2 regions of the Nocardioides sp. 31GB23 genome follow, and region 1 is predicted to be linked to the other one. Evidence: predicted binding sites of a transcription regulator. Region 1 holds the regulator's gene; the other holds the start of a gene.

What was found. The regulator LexA, encoded in region 1, represses DNA repair genes until DNA is damaged. The targets are predictions, from matches to a motif close to TCGAACANNTGTTCGA.
Region 2: a site for LexA is predicted at 1,990-2,005, ahead of ABKW28_RS09940 (DUF222 domain-containing protein). Genes of this name have one in related genera too.

Annotation. Positions count from the first base shown of each region.
Region 1 covers NZ_JBDYKJ010000037.1:37,248-44,900, forward strand. Annotated here, with positions in the region: gene ABKW28_RS13290 (ATP-dependent DNA helicase) at 1-107, shown strand, start outside; gene ABKW28_RS13295 (hypothetical protein) at 107-760, shown strand; gene ABKW28_RS13300 (DUF6153 family protein) at 846-1,322, shown strand; gene ABKW28_RS13305 (DUF305 domain-containing protein) at 1,413-2,036, shown strand; gene ABKW28_RS13310 (alkaline phosphatase family protein) at 2,124-3,437, opposite strand; gene ABKW28_RS13315 (alkaline phosphatase D family protein) at 3,437-5,134, opposite strand; gene lexA (transcriptional repressor LexA) at 5,242-5,976, opposite strand; gene ABKW28_RS13325 (LysM peptidoglycan-binding domain-containing protein) at 6,300-6,671, shown strand; partial or broken gene ABKW28_RS13330 (methyltransferase domain-containing protein) at 6,840-7,653, shown strand, end outside.
Region 2 covers NZ_JBDYKJ010000025.1:16,427-24,079, forward strand. Annotated here, with positions in the region: gene ABKW28_RS09935 (alpha/beta fold hydrolase) at 1-229, opposite strand, end outside; gene ABKW28_RS09940 (DUF222 domain-containing protein) at 658-1,926, opposite strand; gene ABKW28_RS09945 (matrixin family metalloprotease) at 2,090-3,013, opposite strand; gene ABKW28_RS09950 (site-specific DNA-methyltransferase) at 3,078-4,262, shown strand; gene ABKW28_RS09955 (wax ester/triacylglycerol synthase family O-acyltransferase) at 4,272-5,675, opposite strand; gene ABKW28_RS09960 (HNH endonuclease family protein) at 5,884-6,555, shown strand; gene ABKW28_RS09965 (hypothetical protein) at 6,708-7,100, shown strand; gene ABKW28_RS09970 (FUSC family protein) at 7,134-7,653, shown strand, end outside.

The DNA of each region.
Region 1 (7,653 bases):
ACGGCTCGTTCCTCAAGGCCAGCCTGCCGCCGATGTGGACCACCACCGACCCCGCCGTGGTCCGCAAGGCGCTGGCGCGGCTCGCCTCCTCCGCGAAAGACGTGTGATGCGTCGCGCCACCTCGGGTGCCGTCGTCGCAGCGCTGCTGCTGGCGGGGTTGCTGGCCGGTTGCTCTGGGGGAGCGAGCGGCGAGAACGGCGACACCACCGCGGCAGGCACCTCACCATCAACCGCCTCGTCGAGCCAACAGCGCGGCTGGCCGACCGTCGAGGTGCTCGAGGAGCTCGACCTCGGCGAGCCCGTGGCTCCGGCCGTCCCGCTCGACGGCGAGCCTGACGTCGCCTACGCCCGCGCGTACGCCGACTACCTGGCCGAGGAGCTGACCTACGCCCTGCGCACCTCGATCGCCGACCCCGAGCTGCGCAACGGCTCGTGCCAGGTCTGCGACCAGTTCGTGACGCTGGCCGATCAGCTGCGCGAGGAGCGCCTGTTGGTGCGCACCGAGCCCGTGCGTGCGGAGTTCGTCGGCATCAGCGACGAGCAGGTCCGACACATCGTCGAAACCGCCACGACCGTCTGGATCGATGTCGACCTGGTGTTCCCGGCCATGCAGCGGGTGGACGAGGAGGGGGTCGTCCAGGTCGAGGTCCCACCCAGCAGGCTCGCCACCCGGTTGGAGGTCGCCATCGTGACCCCGCACCCGAGAGTGTGGTGGACCATCACCGGCGAGACGGTCCAAGCGCCGCCCGGCCAGGCCTGAGACCTCGCCGGGACGTCATACAGGCGGGACGTCAGCGAGCCCAGCGACGTATGACGTCCGGGGGACCCGCTCGTAGGCTGGGGGCGTGCAGGTGGTGAGCTCGACGCCGACGGCCCAGGTGGCCCGGAGCCGTGGCACCGCGCCCGTGGGTGTCGGCCTGCTGGTCGCCGTCGCCGCCCTCGTGCTCGGAATCCTGGGCATGCACGCGCTCGGGTTGCACGGCGTCGGCGTCAGCCACGGCGCCCCGGCCTCGGGGGCCTCCGTCGCCCCGGCAGCTGACTCGACCGGGACGGCTGCAGAGCACGGTGCCCACCACGGCAGCGAGGCCGCGGCGGACGAGGGCCACGGCCTCCAGCACGGCGCCGCGGAGATGGTGGTGCTGTGCGCCGCCATGCTGGCCGCCGCCGCCGGCATGCTCCTGGCCCTGGCCGGCCTGCGGCACCGAGCACCGCCGGTGTGGGCCGAGCTGCGCGCCGCGCTGGCCCTGAGGGTCACCTCCCGCGACCGGCCGGGAGGCACGGGTCCACCAGCGGTGTGGGAGTTCTCCGTCGTCAGGTGCTGAGCAGCGCCGCGCCGCGCCCGACGTACGTCGGCTCCGCGCGGCACCGCCGCCCCGCACGATCCCCGGACCACCTGACACCAGGAGACACCCATGTCCCACCGCTTCACCCGCGCCCTGGGCGCGAGCCTGCTCGTCACCGCTCTCGCGACCTCTCTGGTCGCCTGCGGCGGCGAGGAGGCCGGCACCACCACGACCGAGCTCTCGGCCACCGAGCACAACGACGCCGACGTCGCCTTCGCGCGCGACATGGTCCAGCACCACGCCCAGGCGGTGGCCATGGTCGACCTGACCCGCGGGCGCGACCTCGACCCCGAGGTCGCGCAGCTGGCCGAGGGCATCCGCGACGCCCAGGTCCCCGAGATCGAGACCTTCAGCGACTGGCTGGGCGACTGGGACGAGGAGGTCCCGCCGACCATGCTCGACCACGCCAACGCCGGCCACGGCTCCGGTGACATGTCCGAGACCATGGAGGGCATGGACGACGCCATGCCCGGCATGATGACGGGCGCCGACATGGACGCCCTGCAGGACGCCGGCGCCGGTGACTTCCAGACGATGTGGCTCGAGATGATGATCGAGCACCACGAGGGCGCGGTCGAGATGGCCCGCACCGAGCAGGAGGACGGCCGCTACCGGCCGGCCGTCGAGCTCGCCGCCGAGATCGAGGAGAGCCAGGGCGTCGAGATCGAGACGATGCGCGGCCTCCTCGGCTGACCGGCCCCGCGGGACGTCATACGGGCGGGACGTCAGCGAGCCGCGGGAGGTATGACGTCCCGCGGCTCGCCCCGCTGCTGTGCCGGCCTACAGCCGAGAGCGCCCGTCGTACCCGCCCCGCGGCGGCTTGAGCCCGAAGAACGCCCCGACGGTGGGGGCGACGTCGGTGGTGCGGGCGTGGCGTGGGGAGACCGTGCCGGGGGTGACCGAGCGGTGCCCGCCGCCGATGAAGAACGGGATGGCGCGGGTCGCGGGGTGGCCGTGGTTGCCGGGGATGGGGTTGGAGAAGACGTCGGGGTCGCTGAAGCGCCAGCCGGCCCGGCAGAAGACCACCACGTCGCCCGACTCGGGGCCCAGGCGCAGCCAGTCGGCGCGGCGGTCCCAGGCCTTCAGCACGCCGGGCACGTCGGAGGCGATGCGGCGGATGCGGCGTACGGCCTTGTCGCGCTGGGCGCGCGGGCCGGTCCAGTAGACGAGGTCGGCGCCGCCGTTGTCGGCGATCGCGAAGCGCCCGGCCAGGAACGGGTCCTCGGAGAGCGGCCCCTGCAGCGAGACGATGCGGTCGGGGTAGGACCAGTCCATCGAGTGGTCGGCCAGCACGATGACGATCGAGTGCTCCCAGCGCCCCGAGCTCTTCAGCTCGGCCACGAAGTCGCCCACGAGCCGGTCGGTGTTGACCAGCGCGAGCCGGCGCGCGACCTCGAGGGTGGTGGGCCCGGTGAGGTCGGTGTGCCCGAGCCGGTCGACGTCGCCGAGGTTGACGAAGACCAGGTGCGGGTCGAACGTCTCGACCATGTCGAGCGTCGCGCGCATCGTGAACTCGTCAGGGGCGTGCCCCGAGATCGGCACGATCGGGAACGGCTCCCAGCGGTGCGTGGCCCGCTCGCCGAAGATGCCGTAGAGGTACTCCTTGCTCAGCACCGTGCCGGTGCGCAGTCCGCGCCGGTTGAGGCGTTCGATGACGGTGGGGAAGCGCAGGTCGGAGGGCCGGTCGAGGGTGCGGACGTCGCCCAGCTCGCGGTCGTAGACGGCATTGGCCGGCACGCCGCTGCGGTCGGGCCGCACCCCGGTCATCATCATCGTGTGGTTGGGGATGGTCTCCATCACCGGCATCGACGTGGCCCGCGGGTGGTGCACGCCGCCCTCGCGCAGCGCCAGCAGATTGGGCGTCAGGCCGCTGTCGATCTCCTCGGGCCGGCAGCCGTCGACGACGAGCACGTAGGCGCGCTTGCGGGTCGCGGGGCCGGCAGCCACGGCCGGGTCAATGCCGGCGAGCGTCGAGAACGCCAGGCCCGAGGCCGCGGCGGTCAGGACCGTACGCCGCCCGGCGCGGATCTCGCCGAGCCCACGGTCGAAGGGTGCCTGGCCGTCGGTGCGGCGGGGCGTGCTGGGCTCGCACATCAGCGGTCTCCGACCGGGGTCGCCACGCGCCGCACCGTGCTGGTGCCGGCGAGGGTCTCGAACGACGCGTCGTGCGTCGCGGTGGTCTGCTTGTCGTCGCGCGCGCCGATCACGAACCAGTCCATCTGGGTGCGCTCGGCGGTGATGTCGAGCACCGAGAAGCCGTGGTCGTCGAAGTTCAGGTACTTGATGTGGCGGTTGTTGGCCTGGATCGCGGCCTCCACCACCGGGGTCAGCGCGGGCTGGCCGGTGATGTCCTTGAGGTTGTTGGAGGTCACCGAGGAGCAGACGAGCTCGACGCCGACCGAGTCGCCGAGCACCGGGTAGGCCGAGGTGTCCAGCGGCAGGTCGCAGGCCCAGCCGGAGTGGATGTCGCCGGTCACGAAGACCACGTCCTTGACCTGGTGGTCGCGGATGTGGGCGAAGACCTCGCGCCGGTCGGCGGTGTAGCCGTCCCACTGGTCGACGTTGTACGGCGCGCCGTCCTGCGGCAGCAGCCCGGTGACGTTGTTGACGGGGTCGATGAGCTCGTTGGGCAGGTCGGCGAAGGTGACGGGCGCGATCATCACCGGGTTGCCGATCACCTTCCACTGCGGGGCGTGGTCGCCCCGGGTCAGGGAGTCCTTGAGCCACTCCATCTGCCGGTTGCCGGTGATGGTGCGCAACGGGTCGTTGACCTCGGCGTCGACGACCGGGGTGGCGACCTGCTGGGAGCGGTAGGTGCGCAGGTCGAGCATGCTGATCTCGGCCAGGTCGCCGAAGCGCAGCCGCCGGTAGAGCCGCGCGCCGTCGCCCAGCGAGGCGGTGCCGTCCATGCGCACCGGCATCCACTCGTCGTACGCGCGGTGGGCGCGGGCGCGCCGCTTGAGGTAGTCGCCCTCGCTGTCGTCGTGGTTCTCGGCGTTCTTGCGCCACTGGTCGTTGGTGACCTCGTGGTCGTCCCAGGTCACGATCCAGGCGTACCTCGCGTGCAGCGCCTGCAGGTCGGGGTCGGTCTTGTACTGCGCGTGCCGGCGGCGGTAGTCGGACAGCGAGACCATCTCGCGGGCCGGGTCGTGGGCGCGGACGTCGACGTTGTCCTGGCCCATGCCGTACTGGCCGGGGGCGTACTCGTAGAGGTAGTCGCCCAGGTGCAGCACCGCGTGCAGGTCGTCGCGCTCGGCGAGCAGCCGGTAGGCGCTGAACCAGCCGGCCTGCAGGTTGGCGCAGGAGACCACGCCGAAGCGCAGGTTGGCTGGCGTGGCGCGCTTGGCCGGGGCGGTGCGGGTGGTGCCGACGGGGCTGCGCTGGCCGCGAGCGGTGAAGCGGTAGTAGTAGGTCGTCGCGGGCCGCAGGCCGCGCACGTCGAGCTTGACGGTGTGGTCGCGCGCGGCGCTGGTGACGAAGCGGCCGCGGCGCACCACGTCGCGGAAGCGGCGGTCGGTGGCGACCTCCCAGCGCACCCCCAGCCGCGGGCCCTTGCCGGAGCCCGGGGTGGCGGCGCGGGTGGGGGTGACCCGGGTCCAGATGAGCACCGCGCGCGGCAGCGGGTCGCCCGAGGCGACCCCGTGGGCGAAGACGTCGTGGCGGGCCCGGGCCGCCTGGGCGGCCGGCAGGGCGCCGCTGCCGGCGGCGATCGCGACGCTGCCGGCGCCTCCGGCGGCCAGCACGGTACGCCGGGCGAGCGAGGTCGAGGTCGGGCTCTGGGGTGGGGTCACGCCTCATCCAACGACGAAACCCCGCCCGCGTGACGCGGACGGGGGTGTCGACACCCACTGTTCACCGTCGGTTCGACGGCGGGTCGGTGGCGGGTCGGTGGTGGGGCTCAGACGCTGCGGAGCACGGCGGTGACGACGCCCAGGATCGAGGCGTGGGTGCCGTCGATGGGCTCGTAGGCGTCGTTGTGGGGCAGCAGCCAGACCTTGCCGTCCTTGCGCTGGAAGGTCTTGACGGTGGCTTCCTCGCCGATCAGGGCGGCGACCATCTGGCCGTTGCTGGCGGTCTGCTCCTGGCGGATCACCACGTAGTCGCCGTCGCAGATCGCGGCGTCGATCATCGAGTCGCCGGAGACCTCGAGCAGGAACAGCTGGCCGTCGCCGACGAGCTGCTGCGGCAGCGGGAAGACCGCCTCGACGCGCTCCTCGGCCAGGATCGGGCCACCGGCGGCGATCCGGCCCACGACCGGCACGTAGGAGGCCGCCGGCATGGTGTTACCGATGTCGGTCTCGTCGACCGAGCTCTCGTCGGCCGAGGAGATCGCCTTGCGCCGGGCCATCAGCTCGGGCAGGAAGACCTCGAGGGCGCGGGGGCGGTGGGGGTCGCGCTTGAGGAAGCCCTTCTCCTCGAGCACCTTGAGCTGGTGGGAGACGCTGGACGTGCTGGTCAGGCCGACGGCCTGGCCGATCTCGCGCATGCTCGGCGGGTAGCCGCGGGTCTCGATGGCCTCCTTGATGCAGGCCAGCACCTTGACCTGACGCGGGGTCAGGCCGGTCGCGTCGGGGGGCCCGTCGGGCAGCTCTGCGACGCCCCGCTTGCGGGGGCCGCCGTCCTTGGTCGCCATCGTGTGCCTTTCGTGCGCGAGGCCCGAGCCGGGGAGTCCGCTCGGATGGTCGTGGGGCCACGTTATCGCCGCACGCGTCCGACTTCAAACATCTGTTCGACTGCGTGTCGCGAGCTGCGGGCCGCCCTCACCGTCTCGAACAATTGTTCACCAGACCCCTTGCGTGCGTCGAACACCTGATCTAGTCTCGCTCATGTGTTCGATCGAACACCTGGTCGATCCGGTGCCTGATGGCCGGTTCGAGCGGGACTGTCGGTGGTCGTCGGTAGACATCACCTCGCAGCGATCGACCACCCGACCACCCCCTTCCCCAGGAGGTCCAGATGAGCACGATGACCCTCACCGCCACCCCGGCCCAGCTCCGCCTGCGCCCGGCCCGCACCACCCCTGCCACCACCCCTGCCCCCGTCCGGCTGACCCGCCGCGGCCGGCTCGTGGTGCTGGCGCTCGGCCTGCTGCTCGTCGCCCTGGTGGGCGTCGTCCTGGCCGGCGGCTCGGTGGCCACCAGCGAGTCCGGTCCCACCCCGGCGACCGAGATGATCACCGTCGGCACGGGCGACACGCTGTGGGCGATCGCTGCCGAGCGTGCCGAGGCCGGCGACGTGCGTGAGGTCATCGAGCGCATTCAGCGGCTCAACTCCCTCGACGGTGGCCTGGTGGTCACCGGTCAGCGGCTGGTCGTCCCGGCCGGCTGAGCCGGACGCCCGGGCGTGAGGTCCGGGCACGGCGGCCACCTGGCCGCCCACGATTTTCGCCGGTCGCCTCGACCCCGGCCGGCGAAACCAGGGGAAAGACGAGGGGCGGGCCCGCAGTGGGCCCGCCCCTCGCGCCATGTCCGGGTGCGCCTCGGTCAGGGTGGGGGCATGGGTGCGGCTCGCGACGACGACGTGTTCGAGGAACGACTGGCGCAGTGGCAGGCCTGGTGCGAGGCGCCGTGGGGCCGGCTGCGGTTCAGCGTGGTGCGCGAGACGCTGCGCCGCCAGGCCCAGGCGCTGGGTGGGACCGACGGTGGGCTGCGGGTGCTCGACGTGGGCGGCGGCGACGGGCGCGACGCGGTCGCGCTGGCCCGGATGGGTCACCAGGTGACGGTCCTGGACCCCGCGGCCTCCTGGCTCGCCGAGGCCCGCTCGCGTGCGGAGTCGGCCGGGGTGGGGGAGTGGCTGGTGACCGTCGAGGGGTCCATCGACGACCTGGGCGCGGTCGGCGGCGGCTTCGACCTGGTGCTGTGCCACTTCGTGGTGCACTACCGCCCCGCCGAGACCGGCGCTGCCGACGTGCGACGTCTGGCGGGGGCGGCGCGCCCCGGCGGACGGGTCTCGGTGATGGCGCCCAACCCCGCCGCCCGGGTGCTCGGCCGGCTGGTGCGCGAGGGCCCGGAGGCGGCGCTCGACCAGCTCGAGCGCGACGACATGGAGTCGGCCACCTTCGCCACCACCGCCCGGGCGGTGCCCCCCGAGGAGGTCGAGGGCCTCCTGGTGGACGCCGGGCTCGAGGTGGTCGGGCGGTACGCCGCTCGCGTCGCCAACGACTACCTCGCCGACGACACCCTCAAGGCCGACCCGGTCTACTTCGCGGCGCTGGAGCGCCTCGAGCTCGCGCTGTGCGACCAGGAGCCGTTCCTCCGGCTCGGCGCGCTGTGGCAGGTCGTCGCGCAGCGCCCGGCACGACCGGGGGGGG
Region 2 (7,653 bases), on a different contig from region 1:
TGCGGCTCGCGCCCGGCGGGCGGAACAGCGAGTAGCAGATGTCGACCGCGTCGCTCTCGCCCGGCTCGGGCACGCTGCTGACGCAGCCGTCGCTGACCCGCACCTGCTTCGCGGCCGGCGCGGCGTACGCCGACGGGGTGACCGTCCCGCCCGGTCCGAGGCCCAGGGAGGTGAGCCCCAGGGTGGCCAGGGTGGCGGCCGCGGTGGCCAGGGCGGTGACTCGACGCATGTGTGCTCCCGGGTGGATGGTGACGCCCGGCACAACGAGCACGCCGACCCGGGGTCACGCGACCCGGCACCAGTTCACGGCGTACGCCGCCCCGTTGGTCGAGCAGGGAGGAGCGCCAGCGACGAGCGACGCCGAGACCCCGTGAGTGGCCGGCCCGCCGCAACCACTCGCCGTACGCCGTGGGGTCGCCGGGTTTCGAGACGGTTGCTGCGCAACCTCCTCAACCAACGGCGGGCCGCCGTTGGTCGAGCAGGGAGGAGCGCCAGCGACGAGCGTCGCCGAGACCCCGTGAGTGGCCGGCCCACCGCAACCACTCGCCGTACGCCGTGGGCTCGCCGGGTTTCGAGACGGTTGCTGCGCAACCTCCTCAACCAACGGGCGCGCGGCAGCGCGGTTGGTCGAGCAGCGAGGCCGGGAGCGGAGTGCTCCTAGGTTCGTCGGTGGAAGCTGACTTGGTTGTCAGCACTGACATCGGCCTCGTACTCCGGGTCATGGATCCGGCGGTGGTGATAGGGACACAACAACCGCCCGCGGTCGAGGTCGGTCTGCCCGTGGCACGACCAGGGGTCGTCGTGGTGGGCGTGGCACGTCGCCGGCGGGGCGTCGCAGCCCTTCGCGGTGCAGCCACCGTCACGGATGCCCATCGCGATCCGCTGGCCCGGGGTGAAGTACCTCGTCGCGCGGCCCACGTCGAGCGGCTGGCTCTTCCCGCCCAGCACCACCGGCACGACGCCCGCCTCGCAGGCCAGACGCCTCGCGGTGGCGGCGCTGATCCGATCACCGGTGTCGAGCGTGGCGGCCGCCAGGCCGTCCTTGAGGGAGTCGAGGGTCATCGTCACTACAACCGTGGCGTTCACGCCACCGGCCTTCGGCAGCCCCTTGGGGTCCAGGCGCTCGACGAGCTCCACGAACGCCGCTCCCAACCGCTGCGCCGTCGGACGGCGTACCGGCACCGGCGCCTGCTCCTCGTGCTCGCCCTCGTCGGCGGCGCGGGTGGCGATCTGGTGCCTAGGTGCCGCGAATGCGAGCAGTGCTCGCTCCAGCATCTGACCCACCAGCAGCGGCACCGTGAAGGACCCCTTGATCCGCCCGTGCCCGTCCTCGCGCATCCGGAACGCCGCCGACTTCTCCGCCTCGCGCTCCTCGCGCTCGAGCTGTGCGGCCTCCCACGCCTCGGCCACCTCGGGTGCGACGACTTCGAGGATGCGGCGCCCCAGCACCCGCAGCGCCTTCGCGTCATGGACCTCCGCGAAGGCCACCAGCGCCTTGGTCGCCTGTTCCAACACGCCGGCGTCGAGGTCGTCGGGCAGCTCGTCCAGAGCCGTGCAGATCACCGACGCCTGCTCGGCGATGACATCGCCGCGACCGAGTGCTTCCCGCACCAGGTCGTACCGATCCAACCCCTCGGCCAGGCGCACCTGGCGAAACGACTCCCGCTTCGTCGACCGGGTGGCGTTGGAGTGCCACACCGCCACCGACGGCGACGCATTCGTCTCCGCCACCGCCACCGTCTCGGCGTGCGACAACAGCTGCGAGCGCACCTCCACCAACCGGGCCTCGGCCCGCGAGATCTCGACCAACGTCTGCGCGGTGGCCTCCTGGCTCATCGACCACAACGGCGTACCAGCCACGTCATCGAGGGCCGAGTGCACCCGCGCGACAGCACCTCCGATGAGGTGCGCCGCGGTGGTGGCCATGAGTGAAGTATCTCAGGGCCCACCGACAAAACACCAGGTCAGAAGCCGTTTTCCACAGGCAGATCGAAACTTTTTTCGAGACGATCTGTCCGGTGCGAAACCGACTGGTCGATGGTGCGAAACTGACCGGTCGGTGGTGCGAAAACTGACTGCTCGGCCGGCCTCAGCAGCCGACGGCACCGAGGCGGGCGAGCCCCTCGAGGTCGCCGTCGCCGAGGTCCGTGCGCACCAGGTTGCCGCCGTACATGAGCTGGGTGTCGTCGTCGACGTGGGCCAGGCCCAGCACGTGGCCCAGCTCGTGCACGAGGATCGCGCGCATCGCCTGCTCGCCGCCGCGCTGGCCGGCGAGCCGGTCGAAGGTGTCGGTGTCGAGGGCGACCATGCCGGTCACGAAGCGCTCGGGCCCGATCTGGCGGGTCTCCCAGGCGCTGCCGCCGAGGCCGGCGACCTCGCCCTCGAGGCCCGGGACCTCGTCCTCGTCGGCCCAGCCGATGAGCACCGGGCTGGCCGAGCCGGCGGCCACCGAGCGCCGGTCGAAGTCGCGGTCGTCGGTGAGCCCCTCGTCGTCGAAGACGAAGCCGGAGGCCCCGGCGACGGTCTCGACCGACTCCTCGACCAGCTCCTCCCAGCCGACCGGGGCGCCGTCGGGGTTCACGACGTAGGGGATCTCCTCGCAGGGCGACCAGGTCACCGGCTCGTCGCTGCCGCGCTGGGTGCGCACGAAGGCGTACTCGCCGTCCCCGTCGCCGATGCCGACGATCTCGCCGAGCCGCTCGTTGCTGCCGAGCAGCTCGCGCACCCGGGTGCCGGTGGCGCCGGGGTCGCGAGCCACGATCAGCCCGGCGAGCACCGCGGCGACCAGCAGGCCCGGCAGCACCGGCCCGCGCGAGCGCCGCCCGCGTCGTCCCGGCGACGGGTCGGGGGTCGAGCCGAGGCCGCCGGCGCGGTAGAGCTCACCGTGCGTGGGGCCCCGGGCGTCGTCGAGGAGGGAGGGGTCGAGACCGTCGAGCTCGGCCAGGCGGCGCTCCATGTCGCGCACCCACCGCCGCTGGGCCCGCGCCTGCGCCCGTCGTTGCCAGAACCCCATGGTGCCCATGGTCCCCGACCGCTGGTGACGGCCGGAGCGCGGGGAGTGCGGCTAGGGTCGGCTGGTGGGCACCTGGAACACCCTCGTCGAGGGCGACAACCTCGACGTGCTCACCGACCTGGCCGCCCGGGAGCAGGTCTTCGACCTGGTCTACATCGACCCGCCCTACAACACCGGCAACGACTTCGCCTACAGCGACGACATCCGCGGCGGTGCCGGCGCCTCGCGGCACCAGGCGTGGGTGGCGATGATGCGTCCGCGCCTGGAGCTGGCGCGCGGTGTGATGTCGGCGAGGGCGGCGCTCTTCGTGAGCATCGACGACCACGAGGCCGCCCACCTGCGGCTGCTCCTCGACGAGGTCTTCGGCGAGGCGTCGTTCGTGGCCCAGGTCGTGGTCAACCTCAACCCCAAGGGCCGCCAGCTCGGCCGCGGCTTCGCCACCAGCCACGAGTACCTGCTGGTCTACGCCCTCGACCCGGCGCGCTGCGCGCTGAGCGCGACCAGCGCGGAGACCGTCGACGAGCGCGACTTCGCGCTGCTGCACGAGGAGAGCGGCCGGCGCTACCGCGAGCTGCCGCTGCGCAACACCAACAAGAAGTTCAACCCCGTCACCGCGCGCACCCTGCACTTCAGCGTGTGGGGCGACCCGGGCACCGGTCGGGTGTCGACGCTGCCCTTCGAGGGCGGCGTCGAGGTCAGCCCCGTCTTCGGCGACGGCCGCCCCGCCGTGTGGCGGTGGAGCCGTCCCCTCATCGAGCAGCGCGCCGACGACCTGGTCTGCCGCACCGTGCGGGGGCGCACCGGCGAGCGGGTCGACGTCTTCCAGCGCGACTGGCTGCACCCGGGCCGGCGCAAGAAGCTGACCACCATCTGGCTCGCCGAGGAGGTCGGCTCCACCGACACCGCCGTGGCCGAGCTGAAGGAGCTGGTGGGCCACGTCTTCGAGTCGCCCAAGCCGACCGGGCTGCTGCGCCGGATCCTGCAGACCATGCCCGACGACGTCGCGGTGCTCGACTTCTTCGCCGGCAGCGGCACCACCGGCCACGCCGTCGCCCTGCTCAACGAGGAGGACGGAGGCACCCGCACCTGCCTCAGCGTCAACCGGGCCGAGCCCACCCGGCCCGGCTCCAACGCCGCCCAGGCCGGCCTGGCCACGGTCGCGGACATCACCCGGGCGCGGCTGCGCGCGGTCGCCGAGCGCCACGGCGGCGGGCTGGTCGAGCTCGCCCAGCCGGCGCCTCCGTCCTGAGGCGCCGCCTCAGCCGACCCCGGCCGCCTTCTCCAGCGCGGCGACCTCGTCCTCGAGGTGCACCAGCAGCCGCTGCAGGTGCGGCACCGTGCGGCGGCAGCCGGTCAGCCCGAAGGCGATGCGCCCGTCGTACGACGTGCAGGTGATGTTGAGCGCCATCCCGTTGATCGGGATCGAGAGCGGGTAGGTGCCCACCAGGCGCGCGCCGTTCCAGTAGTGGGTGGTGCGCGGCCCGGGCACGTTGCTGATGATCAGGTTGTACGGCGGTCGCACGATGCCCTGCATCCGCAGCAGCGGCGCCAGGATCATCGGGGCCTGGCCCAGCGCGCTCATCGCCAGGATCTGCATCTGCGTCATCGACGACAGGGCCTCCTTGCCGGCCTGCATCGAGTCGTGGATGGCGCGCAGCCGGTCGGCGGGGTCGGGGCGCTCGGTGGCCAGCTGCACCATCACCGCGCCCACCGCGTTGCCACCCTCGGCCGAGGCGATCTGCGACTGCTTGGCGTTGAGGCCCACCGGCACCATCGCCACCAGCGGGGTGTCGGGCAGGGCGTCGAGCTCGAGCAGGTAGGAGCGGATCGCGCCGCTGCACATGGCCATCACCACGTCGTTGATGGTGGTGCCGGTGGCCTTGCCGATGGCGCGCAGCCGCTCGATGGGCCAGTCCTCGGCGGCGAAGCGGCGGGCCCCGGTGATGCTCTGGTTGAAGATGGTGCGGGGGGCGTGGAAGGAGACCGCCGAGGTCTCGTTGCGCACGCCCTTGCTGAGGGTGCGCACGAGCGCGGCGGGCATCGCCGCCGCCTCGGCGGTCAGCGCGAGCGCGCTGCGCAGCGCGGCCGCCGGGATCTGTGGCAGCGACGGCGCCTCGACCCCCCGACCCGACCGGCTGCGCGGCGGGCCGGCGGCCCACGGCGCGGGCATGCCGCGCAGGTCGGGGTCGGTGGTGAGCACGCTCTGCAGCAGCCGCATCGCCGAGACGCCGTCGACCAGCGCGTGGTGGGTCTTGGTGTAGAGCGCGACGCGGCCGTCCTCGAGGCCCTCGATCACGTGCGCCTCCCACAGGGGGCGCTCCCAGGCCAGACGGGTGGAGTGCAGCCGCGAGCACAGCTCGAAGAGCTCGCGGTAGCGCCCCGGGGCCGGCAGTGCGCTGTGCCGCACGTGGTGGTGGGCGTCGAACTGCAGGTCGGGCTTCCAGACCAGCTGGCCCGCGGTGCGCACCGAGCGGTGCGGGTGCTTGAGGAACAGCGGCGCGATCTCGTCGACGTCGCGCATCGCCTCGTACATCTCTCGGATGTACTCCGGGCCGGCCCCCTCGGGCTTCTCGAAGAGCTGCAGCCCACCCACGTGCATCGGCATGTTGCGGTTCTCCGCCAGCAGGAAGCCGGTGGCGGTGGGGTCGATGGCTGAGACCACGATGTGCCTTTCGCTCGGGGCGCCGTACGGCGTCGTGCCCCCGTGACGTGACGGGGGCCACAAGGAGAACCTATGTCGGGCGGAGAAGTCACGGGCACGCCGCCTCGAGTTCATCACGATCCTTCCCAGCCGCCCGTCGGTGCTGCCAGCATCGGGCGCACCGCGTCGGCTCGCTCGGGAGCCGGTGCTCGTCCCACCGGGAGCTCTTGTGCTGCGCCGACTCGTGACCGCCCTGGTCCTCACCCTCCTTACCAGCGGGTCGGCGGTGGTGCTGCCGGCGGTGGGCGCCGCTCCTGCCGCCGCAGCGGCCCAGCAGTACTCCGCCCCGCTGAGCGTGGCGATCGGCGACCTGGTGGCTGCCTCCGAGGTGCGCACCGGCTACAGCCGGACCCTCTTCAAGCACTGGACCGATGCCGACGGCGACGGCTGCTCGACCCGCAACGAGGTGCTGATCGCCGAGGCCGACGACCCGGTCACCGTGGGCTCGGGCTGCTCGCTGACCGGCGGACGCTGGTTCTCCTACTACGACGGCGTCTCGTGGACCGACACCTCGGACGTCGACATCGACCACATGGTGCCGCTCGCCGAGGCCTGGGACTCGGGCGCCTCGGGGTGGTCCTCGACCACCCGCGAGGCCTTCGCCAACGACCTGGACGACTACCGCAGCCTGGTCGGCGTGACCGACAACGTGAACCAGTCCAAGAGCGACCAGGACCCGGCGGACTGGTTGCCCGCCCAGCGGGTCTGCCGCTACGTTCGCGAGTGGGTGGCGGTCAAGCACCGCTGGCGCCTGAGCGTCGACGCCGCCGAGCGGTCGGCGCTGTCGTCGGTGGCCTCCGGGTGCAGCGACAGCACCATCACGGTGACCCTGGCGCGCTGAGCGCCGGCGTACGGGCCGGTCAGCGTGCACAGGGCGGGTCCGGGGCGGGGCCGTCCCCAGGGGCCTGTCGCCCACCGACGGCGGGGTGCAGCGGCTCCTAGCGTTCCCGACGAGCACCGGAACCGCCGGTGCCGGACCCCTCGGGAGCAGACATGACCACCTCCACCCAGCACCGCCCCGCCCACCAGTCCCGCCCGGGCCCGCGAGCCGGCGCGGGGCGCCGACTGGTGGTGGCCCTCGGCGCCGGCGCGGTCTGCACCGGCCTGGTGGTGGGCGCCGCGCAGGCCACCGAGTCCGCGCGCGACACCCGCGCTCCCGCGCCCGACACGATCATGCGCGTGACCGGCAACGCCGACGGTGGCTTCGGCATCCAGCACTACGACGGCTCGACCCAGTTCCCGCCCACGACGAGCGAGGCGATGGCCGAGTGCCAGGAGTACCCCAAGAAGATCGGGCGGGTGCGCTGCCGCAAGGAGGTCAAGGTCTGGTACCGCGACCTCGCCGACCTCAAGCAGGCGATCAAGTACGCCCGTCGCGTCGGCTGAGCCCGTGCCGCCCGGCGGTGGCAGGATCGAGCCATGGCAGCGGCCCCGATCGACGAGCTCTGGAACCGTGGCCTGGCGCGCGGACGCTCGTCCTACCGCGGCCGCGTGGCCCGGTGGAAGACCAAGCGCTGGCACATCGCCCAGTGCGCAGTGGCCGCCGCGGTCGCGTGGCTGGTGGCCTCCGAGCTGCTCGGGCACAGCGTGCCGGTCTTCGCCCCGATCGCCGCGGTGGTCAGCCTCGGCACCTCCTACGGCCAGCGCCTGCGCCGCGTCGCGGAGGTCACCGTGGGCGTGGCGGTGGGCGTCGGCCTGGCCGACCTGCTGGTCGCCTGGCTGGGGGCGGGCTGGTGGCAGCTGGGCGTGATCGTCGGGCTGGCGATGACCGTGGCCGTGCTCCTCGACGGCGGCACCCTGCTGGTCAACCAGGCCGCGATCCAGTCGGTCTTCGTGGTCGCCCTGCTGCCCGGCACCGGCGAGTCGCTGACCCGGTGGAGCGACGCGCTGGTGGGGGGCGCGGTGGCGCTGCTGGCCGCGACCGTGGTGCCGGCCGCCC